3 regions of the Blastococcus sp. SYSU D00868 genome follow, and region 3 is predicted to be linked to each of the others. Evidence: riboswitches for the same ligand, from Rfam matches in the RefSeq annotation. Region 3 holds a riboswitch; each other region holds the start of a gene.
The links. Region 3 has a riboswitch for cyclic di-AMP ahead of ACI79F_RS11195 (NlpC/P60 family protein). Riboswitches for the same ligand answer to the same signal wherever they lie in the genome.

Region 1 (9,271 bases), on a different contig from region 3:
CAGGGCGAGCAGCGGCAGCAGCCCCAGCTGCTCCGGCTCGGCGTCGGACCCGCCGCCGCGGTGACCGCCGGCCTCCCAGCCCTGCACGACCAGGGCGTCGGCGCCGGCCGCGGTCGCCGCGACGGCGTCCTCGGGGGAGGTGACCGTCAGCCAGACGGGCACGCCCGCCGCGTGCAGCGCCTCGACCGACGCCGCGGGCGGCACGCCGAAGGCGAAGGAGACGACGGCCGGGCGCAGCTCGGCGAGGACGGCGACCTTGGCGGCGTGCTCGTCGTCGGTGTGCACCGGCTCGCCCAGCCGGGCGCCCAGCGCCGCCGCCCGCGGCTCGAGCAGCCGCGCGTACGCCGGGACGCGGGCGGCCTCGGCGGCGTCGGCCGCCACCGGGCTGAAGACGTTCACGCCGAACGGTGCCGGGGAGGCGGCCCGCAGCTGGACGACCTGCTCGGCCACCTGATCGGCCGTGCGGTATCCGGCGGCGAGGGAGCCCAGCCCCCCGGCGCCCCCGACGGCCGCGGCCAGCGCCACGGTGGACGGGCCACCGGCCATCGGGGCGGCGACGACGCGGGCCGGGACCGGGGGCAGGGGCAGCGGGGGCACGCCGGTCAGCCTGCCCCCGGTGCGGTCAGCCGTCCTCGCGGTGCGGGCTCTCCAGGCGGAAGAACGTGCTCTGGTGCCCGTCCTTGCGCTCCTCCTGGTAGATGAAGTTCAGCTCGCGGGCGTCGAAGGTGGCGAACCACTCCTCCCAGCCGACCTTGCGCAGGCCGTCGTCGTCGCCGCCGAAGTCCAGGCGCAGCACGCCGAGGTGGTCGCCGTGCTCGGTGCCCGGGACGGTCGCAGGCTCGCCGCCGCGCTCCTCGGCCCACTGACGGATCACCTCGTGGCTGGTCGTCGCCAGGCTGCGGCCGGGGCGCTCCGGGTCCTCGTCGGGCGAGGTGACCTCCTGCGAGTACTTCAGCGACCTCGACGTCTGCTCGCCGGTGCGCAGGTGCCCGCCGTCGGGCCCGGCGTCGCCGGGCTCCCCGGCGCCCGAGCCGCCGCCCGACCCGCCGTCCGACCCGCCGTCCGACCCACCCGCCCCGCCGCCGCGGGCCTGCTCGGACAGCGCGGCGACCAGCTCCTCCTTCTTCATCGACGACGTGCCCTCGATCCCGGCGTCCTTCGCCCGGTCGCGGAGCTCGTCGACCTTCGCCTCCCGCAGCTCGGTCTCGCTCAGTCCGGGGGTGTTCGGTGTCTCGTTGGCCATGGCGTGCGCGTACCCCCGCCCGCCGGTGACACGCGCGCGGGCGGGCTCAACCGCCGCCCTCGTCGGTCGGGCTGGCCTCGGGGACGTCGGGGGCCAGCTCGTCGTCGCGCGGGGGCCGCTGCCACTCGACGAGCAGCAGCGAGGCGTCGTCGCTGGTGCGGCCGGCGCGGGCGGCCATGAGGGCGTGCGAGAGGCGCCGTACCGACTCGGCGGCCGACAGCCCCTCGGTCGTCGTCGCCTCGATCAGCTCGCGCAGCCGGGCCTCGCCGAACTGCTCGCCGTCGTCGAGCCGCTCCTCGACGACGCCGTCGGTGAAGAAGAGCACGCGGTCGCCGGGCTCCAGCCGCACGGACTCCACCCGCGGCGGCGCGTCGGCCAGGCCCAGCGGCCGCGACACCTGCCCGGTGAGCTCGTCGACCACCCGGCCGCCGCGCACCCACAGCGGTGCGGGGTGGCCGGCGTTGACCCAGGTCAGCTCGCCCGTCTCGCTGTCGAGGCGGGCGATCTGCGCGGTGGCGAACCGGCCGGGGAACGACGTCCGGACGACGCGGTCCATCGCGGCGTACAGCTCGGGCAGCTCGCCGCCCCCACCGCCGCCGCGCCGGCCGTGCCGGTAGGCGGCGATCACCACCGTGGCCATCGTGGCCGCGTCCAGGCCATGGCCCATCGCGTCGAAGACGCCGACGTCGAGCACGTGCTCGTTGAGCGCGAAGTCGTACGCGTCGCCGCCGACGGAGTAGGCCGGTTCGAGGATCCCCGCGAGGTCGACGTCGGGCGTGGTCATCGACAGCGGCGGCAGCGTCGCCCACTGCAGCTGTGCGGCCAGCGTCATCGGCTCGGCGGTGCGGGCCCGGGCGAAGGTGTCGGTGTACTCGGCCTTCGTGACGACGAGGTCGGCCACCAGGCCCGCCAGCCGCAAGGCCAGCGTCCGGTCGGCGGCGTTCACCGCGGGCAGCCGCAGCGACAGCACCCCGACGCGCGCCGAGCCGTCGAGCATCGGGAGGAACAACCGCACCGACCCGTCGGGCTGCCGGTGCTCGACCGGTTCGTCGGTGGCGAAGGCGCGGCCGGCCGGGCTGCCGTCGATCGGCGTCCGCTCGCCGGTGAGGCCCTCGCCCTCCAGGGGCTGCAGGTGCCGCTGGTCGTAGTCCTGCAGGAAGATCGCGACGTCGCTGCCTCCGGCCGCCCGGACCTCCTGCGCCACCAGCGGCCCGACCAGCCGCGGCGGGCTCAGGTGGGCCCGGTCGAGCAGCGAGCCGAGCAGCGCCTCACCCACGCTCTCCACCACCGGCCGGTCGCCGTGGACCGGCCGGAACCCGACCGGCGGCGCGTCCTCCTCGTCTGCCGCTGTCACCGTCCGACCATGCGCGCCCGCCTCCGCGGGCAAACGTCCCGCCCGGAGATCAGGACGGATCGAGGGCGACCTGGGTGACCCACGGGTCCGGTCCTGTCCGGCCCGCGGTGGGCAGGAGCGACGCGCCTGCCCACGGGTTTGCCACGCCGTGAGCAGCGGGCACCTGCGGCGCCATGCAGCCAGCCGGCACGGATGCCGAGATCTCCCTGACCGTCGACGGCCAGCAGCACCGTTTGACCGTCGACACCCGCACGACGCTGCTCGATGCGCTGCGCGAGCGGCTGGGCAACACCAGCCCGAAGAAGGGCTGCGACCACGGCCAGTGCGGCGCCTGCACCGTGCTGCTGGACGGCGACCGGGCGCTCAGCTGCCTGGCGCTGGCCGTCGCGCACGACGGCGCCGAGGTCACCACCGCCGACGGCCTCGCCGGCGACGACGGGCTGCACCCGGTGCAGCAGGCGTTCCTCGACCGGGACGCCCTCCAGTGCGGCTACTGCACGCCGGGCCAGGTCTGCTCCGCCGTCGGCCTGCTCGACGAGGTCCGCCGCGGCTGGCCGAGCCACGTCGGCGAGGACCTCACCGCCGATCCCGAGCTCACCCACGACGAGGTCGCCGAGCGGATGAGCGGCAACCTCTGCCGCTGCGGCGCCTACGCGAACATCGTCCCGGCCGTGCAGCAGGCGGGGGGCGTGCAGGCGTGAAGCCCTTCGCCTTCGCCCGGCCGGCCGACGAGGCCGAGGCCGTGCGCACCGTCGCCGCGCAGCCGGGTGCGGTCTTCCTGGCCGGTGGCACCAACCTCGTCGACCACCTCAAGCTCGGCGTCGCCCGCCCCGACCTCGTCGTCGACGTCCGCCGGCTGACCAGCCGCGAGGTCACCGACACCGCCGACGGCGGCCTGCGCATCGGCGCCGCCGTCACCAACAGCGAGCTGGCCGCCGACCGCCGGGTGCGCGAGCGGTACCCGGTCCTGGCCCAGGCGCTGCTCGCCGGGGCGACCGGGCAGCTGCGCAACCTCGCCACCACCGGCGGCAACCCGCTGCAGCGCACCCGGTGCGTGTACTTCCAGGACGTCAGCACCCCGTGCAACAAGCGGGAGCCCGGCAGCGGCTGCTCGGCCGTCGGCGGCTACACCCGCTACCACGCCGTCCTCGGCGTGCCCGCCGCCCTGCCGGACGCGGGCGACCCGGCCACCTGCATCGCCACCCACCCGTCGGACATGGCGGTCGCGCTGGCCGTCCTCGACGCGCAGGTGCAGGTGCTCGGCCCGGCCGGGGCCCGCACGATCCCGTTCGCCGAGCTGCACCGGCTGCCCGGCGACGACCCCTCCCGCGACACCGTCCTCGAGCACGGCGAGCTGATCACGGCCATCGACCTGCCCCCGCTGCCGGCCGGCGCCCGCTCGGCCTACCGCAAGGTCCGCGACCGGGCCTCCTACGCGTTCGCGCTGGTGTCGGTCGCCGCCGTGATCGCCGGCGACGACGTCCGGATCGCCCTCGGCGGGGTGGCGCACAGGCCGTGGCGGGCGGCCCGGGCGGAGGAGGTCCAGGCCGGCGGCCCGCTCACCGAGGACAGGGTCCGGCACGCCATGGAGGTCGAGCTGACCAGCGCCCAGCCCCAGCCCGGGGTGGACGGCGGCAACGGCTTCAAGATCCCGCTGGTGACCCGCACCGTCGTCGCCACCGTCCGCGACCTCACCCCGGAGGTGGCCGCATGACCGAGCTGCTGGAGCCCCGCGCGATCGGCCGCGACACCGTCCGCCGCGACGGCGAGGCCAAGGTGCGCGGCACCGCGACCTACGCCATCGAGACGCCGGTCGAGCACCCGGCGTTCGTCCACCCGGTGCAGGCCACCGTCGCCCGGGGCCGGGTCACCGCCGTCGACACCGCGGCCGCCGAGGCGCTCGACGGGGTGCTGACCGTCCTCACCCACGAGAACGCCGAGCGGCTGGCCTCCACCGACGACCGCGAGTTCGCCGTCCTGCAGGGCGACGAGGTCGCCTTCCGCGGGCAGGTCGTCGCCCTCGTGGTCGCCGAGACCTCGGAGCTGGCCCGGCAGGCCGCCGACGCCGTCCGGGTGACCTACGCCGAGCAGCCGCACGACAGCACCCTCCGGGAGGACCACCCCGAGCTGTACGCGCCGGAGCAGGTGAACGCGGGTCACGAGACCGACACCGCCGAGGGCGACGTCACCGCCGCGATGGCGACCGCGCACGTGACGGTCGAGGAGACCTACTCGACGGCGATGTACCACAACAACCCGCTCGAGCCGCACGCGACGACTGCGCTGTGGGACCCGGCCGCCGAGGTCCCGCTGACCCTGTGGGACTCCACCCAGGGCGTGCACCCCGACCGGGCCGCGGTGTGCGAGGTGTTCGGCCTCGAGCAGGAGCAGGTCCGGGTCGTCTGCCCGTACGTCGGCGGCGGGTTCGGCTCCAAGGGCACCCCGCACGCGCACGTCTTCCTCGCCGCGATGGCCGCCCGCGCGCTGCCCGGCCGGCCGGTCAAGCTCGGCCTGACCCGGCAGCAGATGTTCTCCCTCGTCGGCTACCGGACGCCGACCATCCAGCGGATGCAGCTGGCCGCCGACCGCACCGGCCGGCTGCGGGCCATCGCGATCGACGTGGTCGAGCAGACCTCGCGGATCAAGGAGTACGCGGAGCAGACCGGCGTCCCCACCCGGATGATGTACGCCGCACCCAACCGGCGGACGACGCACCGGCTGGCCCCGCTCGACGTGCCCGTGCCCTCGTGGATGCGCGCGCCGGGGGAGTGCCCGGGCATGTTCGGTCCCGAGGTCGCGATGGACGAGCTGGCCGAGCGGCTGGGCATCGACCCGGTCGAGCTGCGCATCCGCAACGAGCCCGAGGTCGACCCGGAGACCGGCAAGCCGTGGTCGAGCCGCAACCTGGTGCAGTGCCTGCGCGAGGGCGCGCAGCGGTTCGGCTGGGCCGGCCGGCCGCCGGCGCGGCACCGCGACGGCGCCTGGCTGGTGGGCACGGGCGTGGCGTCGTCGGTCTACCCGACAATGCGCCAGGCGAAGTCCACCGCGCGGATCCGCTACGCCGAGGGCCGGTACGTCGCCGAGATCGGCGCCGCCGACCTCGGCACCGGCGCCTGGACGGTGCTGCCGCAGATCACCGCCGACGCCCTCGGCGTCGACCCCGACGAGGTCGACGTGCGGATCGGCGACACCCGCTACCCGATCGCCTCGGTGGCCGGCGGCTCCTCCGGCACCAACACGTGGGGGTCGGCGCTCACGGTGGCGGCGCGCGAGTTCCGCACCAAGTACGGCCGCTCGCCGGCCGACGGCGACGAGGTCACCGGGGACGTCGACCAGGCGGCGAAGGACGACGCGCACGCCGCCTACGCCTTCGGCGCCCAGTTCGCCGAGGTGCGGGTGCACGCCGACACCGGCGAGATCCGGGTGCCGCGGCTGTACGGCGTCTTCGGGGCGGGCCGGATCGTCAACCCGCGGACGGCGCGCTCGCAGTTCCTGGGCGGGATGACCATGGGCCTGTCCATGGCGCTGCACGAGAACAGCGTCTGGGACGACCGCATCGGCCAGGTCGCCAACCACGACCTGGCCGAGTACCACGTGACCGTGAACGCCGACGTCGGCGACCTGCAGGCGCACTGGCTCGACGAGCACGACCCGTACGTCAACGCGATGGGCAGCAAGGGCATCGGCGAGATCGGCATCGTCGGGACGGCGGCGGCGGTGGTCAACGCCGTGCACCGGGCGACCGGGATCCGGGTGCGCGACCTGCCGGTCACGCTGGACAAGCTGCTGCCGGGCCTGCCCTGACCGACCGCGCTCAGACGATGCGGCGGGCGCTGTTGTAGCCGGGCATCGAGTCGACCGGCGCGATCTTCACCGGCTGCCCGTAGGTCGAGGCGTGCACCATCTGCCCGTTGCCGATGTACATCCCGACGTGGCTGACCGGGCTGTAGAAGAACACCAGGTCGCCGGGCTGCAGGTCGGCCCGGGACACCGGCGTCCCCATCTGCGACTGCATCCGGCTGGAGTGCGGCAGCGAGATCCCGGCCGCCCGGTAGGCGAACGAGGTGAGTCCCGAGCAGTCGAAGGAGTCCGGTCCGGCCGCGGCCCACACGTAGGGGTCGCCGCGCTGGGCCAGCGCGGTGTCCACCGCGACCTGCGCGGCCGGCCCGGGCGCACGCACCGCGACCGGCGCCGGCGGGGGAGCGGCGGACGCGGGGGCGGGCCGGGGTGCCTGCGGCACCGGCGCCGGGGCGGGTGCCGGCGCGGCGTCCTCCGCGGCCTGCTCCTCCGCCGCCTGCTCCGCGGCGGCCTGCTCGGCGGCGGCCTGCTCGGCCGCCGCCCGTGCCGCCGCCTCGGCGGCGGCACGCTCGGCCGCCTCGCGGGCGGCCTGCTCCTCGGCGAGCAGCCGGTCGTAGTCGGCCTGGAACGCGGCGACCTGCTCCTCCAGGCCGGCCTGCTGGGCGGTCACGTCGTCGAGCAGGTCCTGCGCCTGCGCGGCGGTGGCGTCGGCCTCGGCGCGGGCGGCCGCGGCGGCGTCGTCGGTGGCGACCGCCTGGTCGAGGACGCCGTTGTTGTGGTCGGCGATCGTCTGCAGCGTGCCCACCCGGTCGAGCAGCTCGTCGGCCGAGCCGCTGGTCAGCATCGCCTCCACCGAGCCCAGCCGGTCGCCGGTCCAGACGCTGCGGGCGACCTCGCGCACGCGGTCCCGGGCGCCGGCGAGCGCGGCCTCGGCGGCGGCGACGGCGTCGGCCGCGCGGGTCGCGTCGGCCTGGGCGGCGCGCAGCCGCTCGCGGGCCTCGTTGAACTGCTCGGTGACGACCTCCAGCTCGTGCGCCCGGTCGGCCAGCAGCGCGGCGGCCTCCTCGGAGGTGCCGGGGGCGGGGTCCGCGGGCGCGCCCAGCGCGGGGGCCGGCGCGATCGCGACGGTGCCGGCGGCGGCGAGGACGAGGAGCGTGCGGGTGCCGGGCAGCCGGCGGGCGGGGACGTGCGAGCGCGCCATGGGGCGGCGGGTTCCTCTCTTCCACGGCCGCCTACCGGGTTAGCTGACGGGTTCGGGCGGGAAGTCGCCCGGCACCGCGGCCGTCGTGGCCGCGCGTGCTTCACCCCGGGACTGCGTTGGGTCCCCGGTCCCGCGGCCGGTCTGCTGCCGGCCGCCGGTTCGGCGGCGTCCGGCCGGCCGCTCCTGGTGGAACGGGACGCACCGCCCGGACCCGGGGAACGGTAGGTGCGGGTCCCGCCGACCCGCCCGCCTGCGGAACGGATCCGTCCCGATGACCGGGGCCGGCAGCGCGCGTTCGCCACCCTGCGCAGCCGCCGTGCCCGGGACCGTGACGACGGTTGCGCCGCACATCCATCGACGCGTGCACCTGCGGGACGCCGGGTAGGCCGGGCACCACCGGCCGCCCGATCGGCGCGCCCGTCCGCCGCCGAGCCGAGGCGGCAGCCCCCGTCCCACCCACCGATGCGAGGAGCCGCTCCGTGGCGTCGTCCGAACCGGCCACCCACGAGACCCTCGGCGGGCTCGAGGTCGTCCACACCTTTGCCGGCGCGATGCCCACCGGCGTCACCGTCTCGCACACCGGCCGGGTCTTCGTCTGCTACCCGAAGTGGGGCGACGACGTGGGCTTCACCGTCGGCGAGGTGCGGGACGGCCGCGAGGTCGCCTTCCCGAGCCAGCAGCAGAACGACAACGTGAGCGACGCCGACCCCGAGCGGTTCGTGTCGGTGCAGAGCGTCGTCGTCGACCCGGCGGACCGGCTCTGGGTGCTCGACACCGGCAGCCCGATGTTCCAGCCGACCGAGCCGGGTGGGCCGAAGCTGGTCTGCGTCGACCTGAGCACCGACGAGGTGGTGCAGACGATCCTGTTCCTGACCGACGTCGCGCTCCCGACCACCTACCTCAACGACGTCCGGTTCGACCTGCGCCGCGGCGAGGCCGGGACGGCCTTCATCACCGACTCCTCCGATTCCGGACCCAACGCGGTCATCGTCGTCGACCTGGCGTCGGGGGCGTCGTGGCGGCGGCTGCACGAGCACCCGAGCACGAAGGCGGTGCCGCCGCCGGACCTGCGCATGGTGGTCGAGGGCCAGGAGTTCACCGAGCGCGCCGAGGACGGGACGACGTCGCCCATCTGCATGGGCGCCGACGGGATCGCGATCTCCGCCGACGGCGACCGGCTCTTCTACTGCCCCATGGCCGGCCGGCGCTGGTACAGCGTGTCGGTCGACGCGCTGGCCGACCGGTCGGCCGACGACGACGCCGTGGCCGCCACCGTCCGCGACGAGGGCGACAAGGGCTGCGTCAGCGACGGGCTGGAGACCGACGACGCCGGCCGCCTCTACGTGACCGACGGCGAGCACGACGCCGTGCACCGGCGGCTGCCCGACGGCAGCTGGGAGACCGTCGTGTCCGACCCGCGGCTGCTGTGGCCCGACACCATGTCGGTCGCCGCCGGCTTCCTCTACGTCACCGCCAACCAGCTGTACCGGCAGGCCAGGTACCGCGGGGGCAGGGACGAGCGGCGCAGGCCCTACGTGCTGTTCCGGACGCCGATCGACGCCGGCCCCGTCCGGCTGCGCTGAGCGGAGCCGGCCATGCCCCGCACCGACCGGATCGCCGAGCCCTGGGGGACGCGGACGCCGTACGGGCCTGTCCTACGCCCGGCTGCGCGGCG
Region 2 (9,271 bases), on a different contig from region 3:
TCGGCGTCACGGTCTTCGAGGGCTACGGCCTGACCGAGACGACCGCGGCCGCCTCGGTCAACCACGACGACGCGCTGCGCATCGGCACCGTCGGCCGGCCGCTGCCCGGCGTCGGGTTCGCGATCGCCGACGACGGCGAGATCCTCATCCGCGGCGGCGTGGTCATGCGCGGCTACTGGAAGAACGAGCAGGCCACCGCGGAGGCCATCGACGCCGACGGCTGGTTCCACACCGGCGACCTCGGCGAGATCGACGCCGACGGCTTCGTGAGGATCACCGGGCGCAAGAAGGAGATCCTGGTGACCGCGGGCGGCAAGAACGTCGCCCCCGCCGTCCTCGAGGACCGGCTGCGGGCGCACCGGCTGGTCAGCCAGTGCATCGTCGTCGGCGACCAGCGGCCCTTCATCGGCGCCCTGGTCACCCTCGACGAGGAGGCCCTGCCGCAGTGGCTGGAGTCGAAGGGCAAGCCGGCCGACACGAAGGTCGACGCGCTGGTCGACGACCCCGACGTGCGCGCCGAGCTCGACGCCGCGGTCGCCGACGCCAACAAGGCCGTCTCGCAGGCCGAGGCGATCAGGAAGTACCGGGTGCTGACCACGGACTTCACCGAGGACAACGGGATGCTGACCCCGAGCCTGAAGCTCAAGCGGTCGGTCGTCCTCAAGGAGTTCGACGCCGAGGTCGAGTCCCTCTACTCCCGCTGAGCCCCGGCCGCCGAGCCCCCGCCACTGGGCCCCCGTCCCGCACCCGCGGGCGGGGGCTCAGTGCCGTCCGGGCTCCAGCAGCTGCGCGAAGGTCTCGGCGATCCGCGTCCAGGACCACCGCTGCTCGACCCAGGCGCGGCCCGCGCGCCCCATCGCCCGCGCCCGCCCCGGGTCGTCGAGCAGGCCACCCACGGTGTCGGCGACCGCCCCGGCCGAGCGCGGGTCGGGCACCACGCAGCCGGTGACGCCCTCCTGCACGGCCTCCGGGGCGCCGCCGGAGGTGCCGGCCACCACGGGCAGGCCGCAGGCGGCCGCCTCGAGGTAGACCATGCCCAGCCCCTCGACGTCGAGGCCGGCGCGCCGGGTGCGGCAGGGCATGGCGAACACGTCGCCCGCGGCGTAGTGCTCGGGCAGCTGCGCCGGCGGCACCGCGCCGGTGAGGACGACGGACTCTCCCAGCCCCCGGTCGGCCACGGCCCGCCGCAGCGCCGCCTCCTCGGGGCCGCCGCCGACCAGCAGCAGCCGGGCGCGCGGGTGCCGGGCCAGCACCCGCGGCCAGCCGGCGACCAGCACGTCCTGGCCCTTGCGGGCGACCAGCCGGGAGACGCAGACGACCACCGGGGCGTCGCCGAGGCCGTAGCGGCGGCGGACCGCGCCGCCGTCCACGGCGGAACTGAAGGCGTCGACGTCCACCCCGGGGGACAGCTGGGCCAGCCGCGCCCGGTCCTGCAGCGCCGGCTCCAGGCGGCCGCGGGTGTACTCGCTGATGTAGGTGACCACGTCCAGGTGGCCGGCGATCCGGCGCATGAGCTGCCGGCCGCCCGGGACGGCGACCCAGCCGGTCTCGTGCCCGTGGGTGATGCCGAGCTGGTGGGTCACGCCGGCCGACCGCAGCGCCGGCGCGATCAGGCCCAGCGGGGCCGCCGCGCCGTAGACGGCGGTGTCGCAGCCGTACCGGCGGGCCAGGTCCACCGCGGCCCGCGCGGTGGACCGGGTGGGCAGCAGCATGCCCGTCGGCCGGCGGACGACCGGGTAGGGCAGGGCGGCGTCGTACTCCTCCCAGCCGGGCGAGCGGGAGGCCAGGACGACGAGCGACCCCGGCGGGCGGCGGGCCAGCAGCGCGGCGACGAAGGTCTGGATGCCCCCCTGGCGCGGCGGGAAGTCGTTCGTGACCACCAGGGTGCGGGTCACGGCTCCCCCGCCCGCAGCCAGTCCTCGGCGAAGGCGACCCGCTGCGCCGACGTCGGGTGCGACCCGAAGAACCAGTGCCACGCCGCCGGCGGGTCGGGGTCGGACAGGTTGGTGGTCGCCAGGCGCTCCTGCATGGCGATGAACGCCCCGGCGTCGCCGGTCAGCTCCAGGGCGTGCAGGTCGGCGCGGGCCTCGATCTGGCGGGAGACGAGGTTCTGCACCGGCGTGGCCAGCAGGGTGCCGACGGAGACCAGCAGCAGCGCCAGCGGCACGACGCGCGCGTCCGCCGGCGACCGGGCCCCGGCCCGGCGCAGCAGCGGGGTCCAGGTGAGCAGCCAGCCGAGCCCGGCGACGGCGGCGGCCGCGCCGAGCGCGCCCATCAGCGTCCCGGTGAGGACGTCGTCGGTGGCCACGTGCCCCAGCTCGTGGGCGACGATCGACTCGATCTCGTCGTCGGGCAGCTGGGTCAGCAGCGTGTCGTAGAGGACGATCCGGCGGGTGCTGCCGAAGCCGGACACGTAGGCGTTCAGGGACGTCGTCCGGCGGGAGGCGTCGGAGACCAGCACGTCCTCGACCGGGGTGCCGTTCTCCTCGGCCAGCTCGAGCAGGTCGGTGCGCAGCTGGCCGGCCGGCAGCGGCTCGAAGCTGTTGAACGCCGGCTCGATGACCACCGGGTAGAGGAACGAGCCGACGACGACGAGGGCGGCGGCCGCGCCGGCCGCCCACGCCCACCAGGTGCGCGGCGCGCGGCGGGCCAGCCAGACGAGCACCAGCAGGGCCAGCGCCGTCAGCGCCGCGTCGATCGCCAGGGAGACCGCGACGTCGCGCAGCCACAGCGGCCAGCTGCGGGTCGACAGCCCGTAGCGGTGGCGCACCACCTCGCCGTAGACGCCGATCGGCAGGGTGACCAGCCGGCCGACCGCCATGAGCGCCAGCGTCCCGAGCAGCACCTGCCAGGCCCACCCCCCGCCCAGCGGCCGGGCGACGGCCTGCACCAGCCGGGCGCCCAGCCGGGTGAGCCCGAGCACGGCCGCGACGGCCAGCCCCAGCACCAGCGAGGCCAGCGATGCCGGCCGGATCGCCGCGGCGAAGGACTCGGCCCGCTCCACGGCCGCGGCGGGCAGCCCGGCGCCGGGGTCGGGGGGCGTGGGGCCGCCCGGGAGGTCGGGCAGCAGGGACCACGGCGTCCGCAGGACGACGACGAGGACGAAGGCCGCACCGAGGACGACCGCGGCCACGAGCGCGGCCCGGCGGGCGGACACGCCCCCGAGCTTAGAAGGAACGGGCCGGTGACCCGAGAGGGTCACCGGCCCGTGGCTCCCTCGCAGGGGCCCACCGCGAGCCTGCGCGCGGTGGGGGCGAGGGGGTTCCTCGTTCAGACGATGCGGCGCATGGCGGTGATCCCGCCCATCGAGTCGACGCCGACCACCTTCACCGGCTGGCCGGAGGTGGAGGCGTGCACCATCTGGCCGTTGCCGACGTACATCGAGACGTGGCTGACCGGGCTGTAGTAGAAGATCAGGTCGCCCGGCTGCAGCTCGGAACGCGAGACGGCGGTGCCCATCTGCGACTGCATGCGGCTGGAGTGCGGCAGGCTGACGCCGGCCGCGGCGTAGGCGTACTGCGTGAGGCCGGAGCAGTCGAAGGAGTTCGGCCCACCGGCGCCCCACACGTAGGGGTCGCCGACCTGGGCCAGGGCGGTGTCGACGGCGACCTGCGCGGCGCCGCTGGCGGCCACCGGACGGGCCACCGCGGCCGGCGCCACGGCCTGGCCGGTGTGGGCCACCTGCGCCTGCTGCACCTGCTGCCGCTGCTCGGCGGTCAGCCGGTCGTACTGCGCCCGGTAGTCGGCGATGTCCGACTCCAGCCGGTCCTCCTGGGCGCTGAGGTCGTCCAGCGTCTGCTGGGCGGCGGCCTCGGCGGCGTCGGCGTCGGCCTGCGCCTGCGCGGCCTCCTCGGCGGCCGCCGACACGTCGGCGAGGACCCCGGTGGTGTGCCCGGCGATCTGGTCGAGCATCGCGAGGCTGCTGACGAAGTCCTCGGCCGAGTCGCTGGTCATCAGCAGGTCCAACGTGGCCAGGCTGTCGTCGGCGCCGGTGTAGGCGCTGCGGGCGACCTGGCGGATCTGCCCGTCCAGCGCATCCAGCTGCGCCGCGGTCTGCTCGACCTGCTCGCGGGCCTCGGCGACGGCGAGCTGCTGCAGGGCGAGGACCTCGCGGGCCTCGTTGACCTGCTCGGCGACGACCTCGAGCTGGTGGTCGGCCTCGGCGACGAGCTGGGCGGCCTGCTCCGGCGTGGTCGCCGTCGTCGGGTCCGCGGCGGCCGTGCCCGGCAGGGCGGTGATCGTCAGGGCGGCGGTGGTCCCCAGGAGCACCCCGCGGCCGAGCCGGCGGGAGCGGGAGGTGCGGTACCCGGCGGGGGATCCGGGGGGGAGCTGTTCTCGTGCATGCCCCAGGGCGGGGCGAGGCGTCGCCACGGTCGGCGGCTCTCCGTTCTTCCTCAGCAACCGCCTACCGAGTTAGCTGACGGGTTCGGGCTGGGAAGACGTGCCCTATCTCCGCACGCCGCGAACGGCGCACGGGAGAACTCACCCCAGTGCTGCGGTGGGTCCCCGGCTCACCTCGACCCCGACGCCGCCTGCGAGGCGACGCCGACACCTGCGGTGACTCGGCGGTGTCCGGCCGAGGTCACCCCGGATCAGGTGACGACCTCCCGGTCGGACGCGCTCACCGTACGGACGTGATGCAGTTGTGACAAACGTGACCTGCGGGTTCTGTGGGAATTGCCACGATCCGCAGGCCCGTCACTGCGCTCGGTCACCGACACGGCGGCCCCGGGCACCGTCAGCCGATGCGCCGCGAGCCACCGGGCTCCTCCCCGGATGCCGGCCGGTGCCGCAGCGGGGGCACCAGACCGCCCTCGGCGAGGGCGCGGACGGCGCGCCGCTCCACCTCGTCCAGCTCCACGACCACGCCGGGGCCGGCGGCTCCGGTCGCGGTCTCCTCCTCGGCCGGGCGCGCCGCCCGGCGGGTCCTCGGCACCACGGCCGGGTCGGTGCCCTGCCACCCCGGTGGGGCTCCCAGCAGCACCGTGACCACGCAGTCGGCGCAGCCGGTACCGCGGGCGGTGCAGGTGTCGCAGTCGATGAGCATGGCCGCTCTCCTCCCGGTCCTCTCGTCGGTCTGGCGCGAACGTAGGCACGCCCACCGACAGTTCCGGTCAGGTGCCGGCGAACTCCCAGTGCCAGGGCTCCTCGCGGCCGTTGCCGGGGTCGGCCCAGGTCGGGTGCAGCCAGCCGAACCGGCCCGCGTTGGCGACCATCCACTGGTACTGCGGGGTGCCGAAGGTCTGGATGCCGCCGCAGAGGTCGACCGCCAGCCCCCAGCCGTGGTTGCTGGTGCCGGGGACGGCGGCCAGCGCCGGCTTCTGCCCGTACAGCCGCACCTGGCTGGCGTAGGTGCGGTAGGAGTCGGTGATGCAGATCGGCGTCCCGAACGCGGCCGCGAAGGCCGAGCTCATCGCGCGGTAGGCCGCCGCCGCGTCGCAGCGCAGCGCGTGCGACCCGGCGCCGATGTCGCACAGCGCGCTCGGCGGGATCAGCCCGTTCGGGTAGCCGCCCCACGAGCGCGCCCCGTCGAAGCTCGGCGGGTAGACGGTGTTACCGCACTCCACCCGCAGCGCACCGCCGGTGGGCCCGGGGGCCGGCTCGGCGGGGCGCTGGCCGAGGCTCGGCCGGCCGATCATCAGGACCTGGTCGGTCGGCAGGGAGCGGACCACCACCGCCCCGGCGCGCGCGTCGGCGGCCAGCATCGAACGGGTGTCGAGGGCCAGGCCGACGTGGCCGAGGCCCGACTCCGGCGTCCCCAGGAAGACCAGGTCCCCGGGCAGCACGTCCTCGGCCGCGATCGGCCGGGTGATCGCGAACAGGCCGGCCTGGTCGGCCGGCAGCTCCACCCCGGCGGCCCGGTAGGCCGACTGCACCAGCGACCCGCAGTCGTAGGACTCCGGCCCGGCGGTGCCCGGCGCGTACGGCAGGCTCAGCTGGTCCATCGCCGTGCTGACCGCCGTGAGCACCTCGCGCGGGAGCACCAGCAGCGACGTCGGCTGGCGCGGCAGCTGGGCGGCGCCGGCCTGGGCGCCCCCGGTGGCCGAGCCGACCGGCACCAGCCCGCCGGGCAGCCCCGCGGCGGGGTCGAGCAGCTCGGCGGCCGGCGGCGCGGCGACCCCGGCCGCCACGAGCTCGTCGAGGTAGGCGCGCCAGTTGGCCGCGGTCTGCTCGTTGACGCGGACCTGCTCGGACTGCAGCTGGGCCAGCTGCCGGTCCACGTCGCCCAGCGCGGCGTCCAGCTCGCTGGTCACCGCCGAGGCGGCGTCCTCCAGCGCCTGGACCTCCGCCGCGACCTGGTCGGCGCGCGCCTGCGCCTGCGCGAGGGCGGCCGCGGCGCGGTCGCGCTCGGCCACCGCCGCCTGCCGCTGCCGCTCGGCCGCGGTCACCACCTCGGCGGCGTGCGCGTCCACCGCCTCCAGGTAGCCCAGCGCCGTGGCCATCTCCCCCGGGTCGCCGCCGCTGAGCAGCAGGGTGAGCGGCGTGAGCGCGCCGCCGTCCCGGTAGACCGCCGAGGCGTACTCGGCGACGACGTCCTGGTAGCCGGCCAGCTCCTCCTCGACGCCGGCGACCTCGGCCTCGGCCTGCGCGGCGGCGTCCCGGGCGGCGGTCAGCGCCTCCTGCGCCGCGACGACCTCGCCCTGCCGGGCGAGCAGGTCCGCCTGCACGTCCGCGGCCCGGCGCTGCAGCTCGTCGAGCGCCTCGCTGTCCAGGACGCCGGAGGTGCCGCCGGGCTGGTCGCTCGGGTCGGCCGCGGCCGGCGCGGCGAGCGGGCCGGCGAGGCCGACGACCGCCGTCGCGGCGACGGCGGCGAGCAGCACCGACGGACGACGTGCGCGCCACCGGGAGCGCTGGGGCATCGGTCACCTCTCCTGCGTCGGGGCCGTCGGCGACCCCGCGGCAGGATGGTGTCCCGTCCGCGGCCCCGCCGCCACCCCGACCTGGGGGTTCGCCCGGGCGGGCGACGCCCCCCACCCTGAGGTGGGGCCCCCGCCCGGGCCCCGGCGCCGGCGGGGGTCCCGGCGTGGGTCCCGGAGACTGTCGGTGGGCCGACCTACCGTCCGCCGCGTGCCGCCTCTCCCCGCCACCCCCGCCGGGTGGGTGCCCCGGGCCGGCGCCGGGGGCCGCGACCTGGCGCCCCGCTTCGACCCGGGCCCGCGGTACGTGCAGGGCACCATCGAGGAGCTCGGCACCCCGCTGTCGGAGGTCACCTTCGTGGTGGTCGACCTGGAGACGACCGGCGGCTCGCCGCGGGACAGCGCGATCACCGAGATCGGCGCCGTGAAGGTCCGCGGCGGCGAGGTCCTCGGCGAGTTCCAGACGCTGGTCGACCCCGGCCGGGAGATCCCGCCCTACATCAGCGTGCTGACCGGCATCACCACGACGATGGTCGCCGCCGCGCCGCGCATCGGCGCCGTGCTGCCCGGCTTCCTGGAGTTCGCCCACGGGGCCGTCCTGGTCGCCCACAACGCCCCCTTCGACCTCGGCTTCCTCCGGGCCGCGTGCGCCGAGAACGGCATCCCGTGGCCGGCCGCGGCCTCGGTCGACACCGCCGTCCTCGCCCGCCGGCTGCTCAGCCGCGACGAGGTGCCCAACTGCAAGCTGGCCACCCTGGCGCCCTACTTCTCCGCCGCCACCGACCCCTGCCACCGCGCGCTGGCCGACGCCCGCGCGACCGTCGACGTGCTGCACGGGCTGTTCGAGCGGCTGGGCCCCCTGGGCATCACCTCGCTGGAGGAGCTGACCGGGCTCACCCGGCAGGTCGACCCGGAGCGGCGCCGCAAGCGGCACCTGGCCGACGACGTGCCCGGCGGCCCCGGGGTGTACGTCTTCCGCGGCCCGAAGGACGAGGCGCTCTACGTGGGGACGTCGAACGACCTGCGCAGCCGCGTGCGCAGCTACTTCACCTCCAGCGAGCAGCGCAGCCGGATCACCGAGATGGTCGCGCTGAGCCGGCGGGTCGAGGCGATCCCGTGCGCGCACGACCTGGAGGCCGCCGTCCGCGAGCTGCGGCTGATCGCCGAGCACAAGCCGCGCTACAACCGCCGCTCGCGCTTCCCGGAGCGGGCGCTGTGGATCCGGCTGACCGAGGAGGTGTTCCCCCGGCTGTCCGTCGTCCGGCGGGTCCGCCCGGGCGCCGGGGTGTTCCTCGGCCCCTTCCCCGACCGCCGCGCCGCCGACGCCGCCGCGGCCGCCATCCACGAGTCCCTGCCGCTGCGGCAGTGCACGTCCCGCCTGTCGCTCAAGGTGCTGGGCACCGCGTGCGCGCTGGCCGGCATGGGCCGCTGCGGCGCGCCGTGCACCGGGGCGCAGTCGGTCGAGGAGTACGGCGCGATCGCCGGGGTCCTGCGGGCCGCCGTCGCCGCCGACCCCGAGGCGCTGCTCGACCCGCTGCTGGCCCGGGTCGACCGGCTCGCCGCCGAGGAGCGCTACGAGGACGCCGCGGTCCTGCGCGACCGGGCCGCCGTCCTGGTGCGGGCGGTGCGGCGGCGGCAGCGGCTGGAGTCGCTGGCGGCGGTGCCGCAGCTGGTGATCGCCCGCCCCGACGGCGCGGGCGGCTGGCACCTGTCCGTCGTCCGGCGGGGGCGGCTGGTGGCCGCCGGCGGGGCGCCGCGGGGCTCGTCGGTCCGGCACACGCTGGCCGGGCTCCTGGCCACCGCCGAGACCCCGCTGGGGCCCGACGGGGAGCTGGCCGCCACGGTCGACGAGACCGAGCTGGTGCTGCGCTGGATGGAGAAGCCCGGCACCCGGCTGGTGGAGGTCGACGGCACGCTCGCCTGCCCGGTGCCCGGCACCGGGCACTACAGCGCCTTCCTGGACCGGGTGGAGGCGGGCCGCCGCGAGCGCGAGCCCTTCGCCGACGGCCGGGCCCTCGGCACCCGGGCACGGCCGGACCGGGTCTCCCCCGGTGGCGGCGGACCCGGCGGACGGGTCCCGCCCCGGCTAGCATCCCCGGCGTGATCACCGCCATCGTCATGATCGACGCGGCCACCGACGCCATCCCCGAGGTGGCCCAGGCCGTGGCCGACCTCGACGGCGTGAGCGAGGTCTACTCCGTCGCCGGTGACACCGACCTGATCGCCGTCGTGCGGGTGCGGGAGTTCGACCAGATCGCCGAGGTGATCGCGGGCCGGATCAACAAGGTCCCCGGCGTCCTGGAGACCGACACGCACATCGCCTTCCGGTCCTACTCCCGCCACGACCTCGAGGCGGCCTTCTCCATCGGCTTCGACACCGCCGACTAGCCGCAGGACTAGCGCGGCGGGGCCAC
Region 3 (9,271 bases):
AAGCGGATGGCCGGCATCGCGTGGGGCCACTCCGACGCGTTCCTCGACGAGCACCCGGATGCGTACAAGCCGATCGACCGAGTCATGGACGACGCGGCCGACCTGGTCGAGATCCGGCACACGCTGCGCCAGATCGTGAACGTCAAGGGCGACTGACCCGCCACCCGGCCGGTCCCCTGAGCGTCGTCGTGCTCTGCCCACCCCTGAGGGCAGAGCACAACGATCCGCGCACCGAGGTGGTCCCGGGAGCCTCCGCCACTGCCCACGGCCGGTGGGCAGTGACCGAGCGTCCGCGGAGCACATGTGCTTCCGGGAACCTCCGCCACTGCCCACGACCGGTGGGCAGTGACCGAGCGTCCGCGGAGCACATGGTCGCCGCCGCCCTACGGCCTACGGTGGCCCGGTGCCGGATCCTGACCCGACGACGGCGGCGTTGCCCCTGCTCGACGAGCACGCGACCACCGTCGCGGCGCCTCCGGCGGCGGCCTGGCGGGCGGTGCTGAGCACCCTGCACGACACCTTCGCCGCACCTGCCGCCCGCGCGGCGGCCCGCGCCCTCGGCTGCGACCCGGCGACGGCAGAGGGCTGGGGCCGGCCGGGGCCGGGCTCGACGCTCCCCGGCTTCCGCGTCGTCACCGCCGACGAGCCGCGGCTGCTGGAGATCGCCGGCCGGCACCGGTTCTCCCGGTACGCGATCGTCGTCCGGCTCGAGCTCACCGCCGGCGGCACGCGGGTGCGGCTGGAGAGCCGCGCGGCGTTCCCCGGCCCGCACGGGCGGCTGTACCGGCTGGCCGTGGTCGGCAGCGGCGGGCACGTCGTCGCCGTCCGCAGGCTGCTGGCCGGCGTCCGGGCGGCGGCCGGGAGGAGCATCGACAGCGGGCCGACCTAGGGTCCGCGGCATGGCGGAGCGAGAACTTCGGACGGTCCTGAGCGGCGGCGCCTTCTTCGAGGGCCCGCGCTGGCGCGACGGCACCTGGTGGGTGTCGGACTTCTACCGGCACACGGTGAGCCGCGTGACGACGGACGGCGAGGAGACCGTCCTGTTCGAGGTCGAGGGGCAGCCGTCCGGGCTGGGCTGGCTGCCGGACGGGTCGCTGGTCGTCGTCTCGATGAGGGACCGCCGCCTGCTGCGCTGGGCCGACGGCGAGCTGTCCACGTACGCCGACCTCGCCGGGCACTGCGGCGGGCACCTCAACGACCTGGTCGTCGACGGGCAGGGCCGGGTGTTCGTCGGCGACTTCGGCTTCGACCTGATGGGCGGCGGCGACGCGCACGCCGCGACGCTCAAGCGGGTCGACCCCGACGGCTCGGTGCACGTGGTCGCCGACGGGCTGCAGTTCCCCAACGGCGCCGTCATCACCCCCGACGGCGACACGCTGGTCGTCGGCGAGACCCTCGGCAACCGGTACACCGCGTTCGACCTGGACGGGGACGGCGGGCTGTCCAACAGGCGGGTGTGGGCGTCGCTGGGACCCGAGGTCACCGGCCGGACCACCGAGGAGGTGCTCGGCCAGGTCACCGTCGCCCCGGACGGCTGCGCGCTGGACGCCGAGGGCCACATCTGGTCGGCCGACGCCGTCGGCGGCCGGGTCGCGCGGATCTCGCCGGAGGGGTCGATCGTCGAGTCGGTGCCCGCGCCCGAGGGCCTCGGCGTCTTCGCCTGCATGCTCGGCGGCGAGGACGGCACGACGCTGCTCATGTGCTGCGCGCCGGACTTCTACGAGCACAACCGCGCCCCGGCACGGGAGGCCGTGCTGCTGGCCACCGAGGTGGGCGTCGCCCACGCCGGCCGCCCGTGAGGCCTCTACCACACGTGTGACGCATCCCCTCCTCCGGCCGGGTCCAAAGGCCCGGTCGGAGGAGGCCCGGCGTCCCTAGCGTTCGTGGCACCGACGAGACGGAGGCGCCGTGACCGCAGTCCAGCACCCACCGACCGCAGCGACCACCCGCACCCCGGCGGTGACGCCCGCCCGGGAGACCGCCACCCCCCGCTCGCGCCGCGGCACGGCGCTCGCCGGCTCCCGCGCGCTCGGCGCGGAGACCGTGCGGCTGAGCCGCGAGCTCGCCGCGATCGGCCTGGGCCTGGAGCGGGAGCCGGCCCCGACCGCGGACGAGCGGTTCGCCGACCCGGCCTGGCGTGACCACCCCGGCTACCGCCGGCTCGGCCAGGGCTACCTCGCGTGGTCGGCCTCGCTGGACCGGCTGGTCGACCGGTACGAGGCGAGCGGCGCGGGCTGGCGGGAGGTGGAGCGGGCCCGGTTCGCGGTGCGTGCCCTGGCCGCCGCGGCGTCCCCCACCAACACCCTCGCCGGCAACCCGGCGGCGCTGAAGCGGGCGCTGGACACCGGCGGCGCCAGCGTCGTCCGCGGGCTCGGCCGGATGCTGGAGGACGTCCGGAGCAACGGCGGGATGCCCGCGCTGTGCGACCCGGCCGCGTTCACCGTCGGCCGGAACCTCGCGACCAGCCGCGGCGCCGTCGTCTACCGGGACGACGTCGTCGAGGTCATCCAGTACGCGCCGACGACGGCCGAGGTGCACGCCCGCCCGCTGCTCGTCATCCCGCCGGTGATCAACCGCTACTACCTGTTCGACCTCCGCGAGGGGCGCAGCTTCGTGGAGCACGCCGTCGGCCGCGGCTTCTCGACGTTCATCGTCAGCTGGCGCAACCCCGGCAGGCAGCACGCGCACTGGGACCTGGACACCTACACCGAGCGGCTGCGGCGGGCGGTGTCGGTGGTCCGGCAGGTCACCGGCTCCCCCGACGTCAACACGGTCGGGTTCTGCGCCGGCGGCATCCTGCAGACCCTGCTGCTCAACCACCTCGCGGCGATGGACGACGCGAGCGTGCACAGCGCCGCCTACGGCGTGACCCTGCTGGACTTCGGCGAGCGCGCCCCGATCGGCGCCTTCGCCGGCAAGTTCGTGACCGGCCTGGCCCGGCGGGTGTCGCGGGCGCGCGGCGTGCTCGGCGGCAGGTCGCTGGGGTCGGTGTTCAGCCTCATGAAGCCCGGCGACCTGGTCTTCGACGGCCTGGTGAACCAGTGGCTGCAGGGCGAGCCGGTGCCGGCCTTCGACGTCCTGGCCTGGAACGCCGACGCGACCAACCTGCCCGCCCGGCTGCACGACCAGTTCCTGCGGATCTTCCGCGACAACACCCTCGTCCAGCCCGGCGCGGTGACCGTGCTCGGCACCCCGGTGGACCTCGGCGAGATCACCGTGCCGACGTTCGTCACCGGCGCGGTCACCGACCACCTCACCCCGTGGCGCGGCTGCTACCGGACGACGCGGCTGCTGTCCGGGCCGAGCACGTTCGTGCTGAGCAACGGCGGCCACATCCAGAGCCTGGTCAACCCGCCGGGCAACCCGAAGGCCCGGCACTGGGTCGGCGGCGAGACGGTCGCCGACCCCGAGGAGTGGCGGGCCGGCGCCGAGGAGCGGATCGGCAGCTGGTGGGAGACGTGGGCCGACTGGACGGCGGTGCGCTCCGGGCCGCGGGTGCCGGCGCCGGCCGAGCTGGGCAGCGTCCGGCACCCGGTGCTCGACCCGGCGCCCGGCCTCTACGTGCGCGACCGCACGCCCGCCTGACGCGCAGCGACCCCCGCCCGGCGGGTGCCGGACGGGGGTCGCTGCGCGAGGTGCGGTCGATCAGTGCACGGGCCCGCGCCCGCGCCCGGCGCCGCCGCCGCGCTTCTTGTTCTGCTCGCCGATCTTGGCGATCATCTGCTTGATCTTCTCCTGGTTCTGCGGCTTGCGCGCCTCCTGGACGAGCTTCGCCGCAACGCCCGAGGCGATGAGCTTCCGGAACATGCCGGCCATCTGGGATCTCCTCCTGTCGTGGACCGTGTCGTGTCGCTGGACCGTCTCGGGTCCGTCGGACCGTCGATGCCCGGTCGGGGATCGGATCAACCGCCGGGTGCACTCCGGCGACGTCCTGCCCAACGGCCGGTGACGCTGGGTGGTGCCGGTGCGGCGTGTCGGCGATCGGCGTGCCGCCCCGCGCGGCGCGGGCCGGCGGGTCTCGATACGCGCAGGTCCGCCCAGGTCAGGCCGGGGTTCGGGACGCTGACACGCCACGGAACCGGACGCGGTCGCCAGGCGTGTCCGGCCCCGCTCGCCCGGATGTGGGGCGGAAGGGGCGGTCCTACGGTCATCGCGTCCGTCGGGGCCACAACCCGTCGCTGAAGAGCTGGCGACACCCGGCGGACCCGCCGAACCGGGCACGGGCCGCAGCGCCCGCCCGGGCCGGGGACCCACGGTGAGCACTGGGGTGAAGCCTGCGCTCGGACGTCGTCGTCCGGGCGGGGCCGGGCGATTCCCGCGTCCGAACCCGACAGCTAACCCGGTAGGCGGATCCGGAGAACAAGGAGAACCCGCCGTCCATGGCGATCGTCCGCACGTCCTCGCACGCCCGCATGCCCCGCTCCGCCCGAGCCGCCGTCGTCGCCCTGGCGGCCGGCGCCGGTCTCGCGCTGACCCCGTCCGTCGCCTCGGCCAACGCCGTGCCGGCCGCCGTCCCGGCCACCGTGCCCGCCGCCGTCCCGGCGGCGGTGCCCGCGTCGGTGCCGAGCTACGCCGCGCCGACCCCGGCGGCCCAGCGGGCGGTCGACACCGCGCTGGCCCAGGTCGGCAAGCCCTACGCCTGGGGCGGCGCCGGCCCGAACAGCTTCGACTGCTCCGGGCTGGTCCAGTACGCCTACCGGTCCGCCGGCATCAACCTGCCGCACTCCTCGCGCATGCAGTCGCGGATCGGCCTGCCCGTCAGCCTGTGGCACATGCAGCCCGGTGACCTGCTGTTCTTCTACAGCCCGGTCGGCCACGTCGGCATGTACATCGGCAACGGGATGATGGTCCACGCCTCGACCTACGGTCAGCCCGTCAAGGTGGTCTGGGCCGGATCGGTGCCCGGCTACGTCGGATCGGCCCGCCCCGCCTGGTGAGCACCTCCCCGGAGCCCCGTCCGCGCCGTCGCGGCCGGGGCCCCGGGGCGCTCAGCCGCAGGGGGAATGCGGCTGGTCGGCGGGGGCCAGCGAGAACACGGCGTCCGGGTCGCGCGGCCACGAGGTCAGGAACAGGTAGCCGAACCGGGTGTTGAGGTGCGCCTCGGGCCCGGCCTCGACCACGGCCCGCGCCAGCGTCGTCGGCGCGTGGTTGCGGTAGCGGGCGAGCCGGTCGCCGTCGGCCAGCGTGACGACGTCGTCGTCCACCCCGAGGACGAACACCGGCCGCCAGTCGGCGAGCCCGCCGGTGTGGCAGAGCAGGATCGTGCTCCGGTGCGGCGAGTGCCCGGCCGCCCGCCGGGAGCAGGTGCTCCCGGTCGCGAGGCCGGGTCGAGGCATCGGGTTCACGTCGTTGGGCACGGTGTCCTCCCCCAGGTGGTGCTGTCGGCGACGGTCCTCCCCCGCCCGCGCGCGGGCATGCGCCGGACCGGGCCGGGACCACGACGACGGGTGACGCGCTCCCCCGCCCGGGTGGCCGGCGCCCGGCCGGCGTGACGCTGCGCGACCACGCGCGGACGCCGCGCCGCCCGGCGGGCCCGTCCGTGACGTAGCGCGACGAACTCCCGCCTCCCGGCGCGGCGGCGGGTGTAGGACCACTGCGTCCACCCCGCCGAGACCCAGCGGAGCAGCGATGTTCCTCACCGACACCCCGATCGTGGAGCACTCCGCCGACCCGACGGCGGTGCAGGACGCGGCGATCGCGTTCGTCCTCGCGCAGGAGGCGGCGGCGGGCCGGGCGGCCCGCGACGTCCGCGGCAGCCGCACCCCCGGCGACGTCGTCAGCGGCGACCGCACCGTGGAGGTGCGTGCGGTCCCCGGCTCGGTCCGCGGTGAGGACGTGTGGCTGGAGTCGCGGCTGTACGACATGGCCCGCGCCCACCCCGACCGGTTCTGGTTCTACGTCGTGGAGAACACCGGGCAGGGCGACCCGGCGGCGTTCCGGCTGCTGCGCCTCGGCGGCGAGCCGCTGCAGCGGATGCTCGAGCAGGCGACCAAGCGCCGCTACTACGCCGTCCCGGTGCCGGCGGGGTTCGGCGAGGAGCCGGTCGTCGCCTCCTGACCGCCGCCGGCGGGCGGACCGCCGAGAAGGCCGGCACGGCGCCGATCAACCCGAGCGCGGCGATGCCGATGGCGATGCCGATGGCGATGCCGATGGCGATGCCGACCTGCCGGAACGTCCGAGTGCCCCCCACCGCCATGCGGGATCGCTCCGGCGCCCGGTGAACAGGACGTGAGGTCGAAACCCGGACGCAGTAAGAACTTGTACTGGGTACAGGTTCGGGTCTAGCGTCGGCGCCCATGAGGAGATCGGCGGACGATGCGCAGACCCAGCGCTGTCCCGTGTCCGCCGTCATGGGGCTGCGGGAGCGCAAGAAGCTCGCGGCCTGGCGCCTCATCCGGGCGACCGCGCTGCGGCTCATCGGCGAGCGCGGGTTCGACGCGGTCAGCGTGGAGGACATCGCCGCCGAGGCCGGGGTCTCGCGGACGACGTTCTTCAGCTACTTCCCCAGCAAGGAAGCCGTCGTCTTCGACCTGGACCCCGAGGAAGTACGCCAGTGGCGGAACCTGCTGGAGAACTGTCGTACCGACTTGCCACTCTGGGACGCGCTGACCGACCTCGCGTTGGGCCTGGCGCGGATCCTGGCCGAGCGGCTGCCGCTGCAGAAGCGGCTGCTCGAGCAGTCCCCGGGGTTGTGCCGGTCGGCGCGCGGTGCCTGTGACGGCTTCGAGCCCGAGCTGCGCGAGTGGCTGGGCCGGCGCTGTCCGGACGCCGACGACGTGCGGACCGCCCTGGTCCTGAACACCGCGCTGGCCGCGATCACCACGGCGGTCGACGCGTGGGACCCCGACCAGCCCTTCGAGGAGTTCCTGCAGCTCGTGAGCGACTGCCTGCGCTGGGCCGGCGCAGGACTCGCCACTCCCTGACGCACCGCGCACCTGAGATCCGAGGCCCGGCTCTGACCCGCCGGGCGCACCACCGCACGGGACGACGCACCGGCGGCCGTCCCGCACCGCACCACCACTCGATGCACTGCGCCCTGCGCAGGAAGGACGGCTCCACCCATGTCCGCACCAGAAGGACTCGTCACCCCCACCGCGGGTGGCATCGCACCCGACCAACCGCCGCCGGCGCCGCCGGTCACCGACGGGCCGGACCCCAAGCGGTGGCTCGCGCTCGGGGTGATCGCGATCGCCCAGCTGATGATCATCCTCGACGCGTCCATCGTGAACGTCGCGCTGCCGGTCCTGCAGGCCGACCTGCTCATCAGCGACGCGAACCTCCAGTGGGTCGTCACCGCGTACACGCTGGCGTTCGGCGGGCTGCTGCTGCTCGGCGGCCGGATCGCCGACTTCATGGGCCGCAAGCGGGCGTTCATCGTCGCGCTCGTCGGCTTCGCGATCGCCTCCGGCCTCGGCGGCATCGCGCCGAACGAGGGCCTGCTCTACACCGCCCGCGCGCTGCAGGGCGGCTTCGCCGCGCTGATGGCGCCGGCCGCGCTGTCGCTGGTGACCATCACCTTCACCGAGCCCAAGGAGCGGGCCAAGGCGTTCGGCGTCTTCGGCGCGATCTCGGGTGGTGGCGCGGCGATCGGGCTGATCCTGGGCGGCGTGCTCACCGAGTACGCCTCGTGGCGCTGGACGCTGGGCGTCAACGTGCCGATCGCGCTGGCCGCGGCCGTGCTCGCGATCCCGCTGGTCCGCGAGAGCCGGGCCGAGGGCGACCGGCACTTCGACATCCCCGGCGTGCTGCTGTCGGGGCTGGGGCTCGTCAGCCTGGTCTACGGCTTCACCAAGGCCGCGGAGGAGGGCGCGGGGTGGGGTGACCCCGTCACCGTCACGCTCCTGGTGGTCGCCGCCGTCCTGCTGGTCGCGTTCGTCGTCTGGGAGTCGCGGACCGCGAACCCGCTGCTGCCGCTGCGCGTGGTGCTCGACCGCACCCGCGGCGGGTCGTACCTGCTGTTCCTGCTGGTCGGCGCCGGGCTGTTCGCGATGTTCCTGTTCCTGACGCTCTACTTCCAGCGGACCCTCGGCTACACCCCCCTGGAGGCCGGCTGGGCGTTCCTGCCCTTCAGCGGCGGCATCATCGTCGGCGCCGGCGTCGTGTCGCAGCTGCTGCCCCGGGTGGGGCCCCGGCCGCTGATGATCGTCGGTCTCACGCTCGCCACGGTCGGCATGCTCTGGCTCACCCGGATCGGGGTGGAGAGCGCCTATGTCACCGACGTGCTGCCCGCGGAGCTGCTCATGAGCCTCGGCCTGGCCGCGACCTTCGTGCCGACGGCCAGCACCGCGCTGATCGGGGTGGAGCAGCGCGACGCCGGCATCGCCTCGGCGGTGCTGAACACCGCGCAGCAGGTCGGGGGCTCGCTCGGCCTGGCGATCCTCACCACGGTCTACGCGTCGTCGGTGACCGGGTGGTTCGAGGACAACGCGGCGCGCCTGGCCGATCCGGCCTTCGCCGCCACGGCCGAGGCCCAGGCGTCGGTGAACGCCTACCAGGGCGCGTTCTTCACGGCGGCGGGGCTGTTCGCGGTCGCGTTGGTCCTGGCGGTCGTGCTCATCCGCGCCAAGAAGGAGGACCTGCCCACCGAGGCCGCGATCGCGGCCTGACGGACACCTCCGGCGCGGCGGCGCCGGTGGCCGGGTGCGCCCGGCCGCCGGCGCCGTCGCCGTTCCCGGCTGCTCCCGGTCGCACCGTTCCGGGCTCACGGGTTCCGGTTTCCCCGATCGAGGTGTAGGACGGGAGGACGTCGGCCGGAGGGGGATCCGCGATGACGACGACCGAGCTGCGCGAACCGAGACAGATCGAGGACGCGGCGATCGAGTACGTGATCGAGCGGGAGCTCGCGGAGGGCCGGCAGGCGCGGCGGGACGAGGCCGCCGACGGGGTGGTGCGCGGCGACCGCATCATCGCGGTCAAGGCGTGCGGCACCACCTCGTGCGGCGCTGAGCTCCTGCTGGAGTGCAGCCAGTACGTCGCGGCCCGGGACGACCCGGAGCGCTCGTGGCTGTACCTGGTGGAGAACGTCGCGCAGGGCGACCCGGCGCTGTTCCGGCTGATCCGGGTCGGCGGGGAGCGGCTGCAGGAGCTGGTCGAGTTCGCCCGGGAGCGGCGCTACTGGACGGTGCCGGTGCCCGTGCGGGTGTACGACGACGAGCTGCGGATGGTCTGACCGCCGGGCGCCGGGAGCTCAGGACGCGACGCCGTCCACGATCTCCTGGCAGGCGGTGCACCGCGGCGCCGAGCGCTCGAAGTGCTCCGGCGGCAGCAGCAG

Region 1: another riboswitch for cyclic di-AMP. It lies ahead of ACI79F_RS09070 (C40 family peptidase); the one in region 3 lies ahead of ACI79F_RS11195 (NlpC/P60 family protein).
Region 2: another riboswitch for cyclic di-AMP. It lies ahead of ACI79F_RS17520 (NlpC/P60 family protein); the one in region 3 lies ahead of ACI79F_RS11195 (NlpC/P60 family protein).

The regions. Positions count from the first base shown of each region.
Region 1 is NZ_JBJGZO010000007.1:183,985-193,255, forward strand. Features, by position in the region: gene ACI79F_RS09040 (nitronate monooxygenase) at 1-597, opposite strand, end outside; gene ACI79F_RS09045 (Rho termination factor N-terminal domain-containing protein) at 623-1,243, opposite strand; gene ACI79F_RS09050 (PP2C family protein-serine/threonine phosphatase) at 1,290-2,597, opposite strand; gene ACI79F_RS09055 (2Fe-2S iron-sulfur cluster-binding protein) at 2,771-3,298, shown strand; gene ACI79F_RS09060 (FAD binding domain-containing protein) at 3,295-4,311, shown strand; gene ACI79F_RS09065 (xanthine dehydrogenase family protein molybdopterin-binding subunit) at 4,308-6,401, shown strand; gene ACI79F_RS09070 (C40 family peptidase) at 6,412-7,596, opposite strand; cyclic di-AMP (ydaO/yuaA leader) riboswitch at 7,630-7,725, opposite strand; gene ACI79F_RS09075 (L-dopachrome tautomerase-related protein) at 8,076-9,179, shown strand.
Region 2 is NZ_JBJGZO010000022.1:53,712-62,982, forward strand. Features, by position in the region: gene ACI79F_RS17505 (AMP-dependent synthetase/ligase) at 1-704, shown strand, start outside; gene ACI79F_RS17510 (glycosyltransferase family 4 protein) at 762-1,895, opposite strand; gene ACI79F_RS17515 (M48 family metallopeptidase) at 1,892-3,157, opposite strand; gene ACI79F_RS17520 (NlpC/P60 family protein) at 3,271-4,269, opposite strand; cyclic di-AMP (ydaO/yuaA leader) riboswitch at 4,388-4,543, opposite strand; gene ACI79F_RS17525 (hypothetical protein) at 4,739-5,047, opposite strand; gene ACI79F_RS17530 (NlpC/P60 family protein) at 5,115-6,860, opposite strand; gene ACI79F_RS17535 (DEDD exonuclease domain-containing protein) at 7,069-8,961, shown strand; gene ACI79F_RS17540 (Lrp/AsnC family transcriptional regulator) at 8,958-9,245, shown strand; gene trpD (anthranilate phosphoribosyltransferase) at 9,254-9,271, opposite strand, start outside.
Region 3 is NZ_JBJGZO010000010.1:66,124-75,394, forward strand. Features, by position in the region: gene ACI79F_RS11170 (RtcB family protein) at 1-156, shown strand, start outside; gene ACI79F_RS11175 (hypothetical protein) at 404-889, shown strand; gene ACI79F_RS11180 (SMP-30/gluconolactonase/LRE family protein) at 900-1,799, shown strand; gene ACI79F_RS11185 (PHA/PHB synthase family protein) at 1,909-3,585, shown strand; gene ACI79F_RS11190 (hypothetical protein) at 3,646-3,816, opposite strand; cyclic di-AMP (ydaO/yuaA leader) riboswitch at 4,213-4,363, shown strand; gene ACI79F_RS11195 (NlpC/P60 family protein) at 4,380-4,937, shown strand; gene ACI79F_RS11200 (hypothetical protein) at 4,989-5,357, opposite strand; gene ACI79F_RS11205 (protein NO VEIN domain-containing protein) at 5,629-6,057, shown strand; gene ACI79F_RS11210 (TetR family transcriptional regulator) at 6,339-6,923, shown strand; gene ACI79F_RS11215 (MFS transporter) at 7,062-8,606, shown strand; gene ACI79F_RS11220 (hypothetical protein) at 8,768-9,169, shown strand; gene ACI79F_RS11225 (hypothetical protein) at 9,188-9,271, opposite strand, start outside.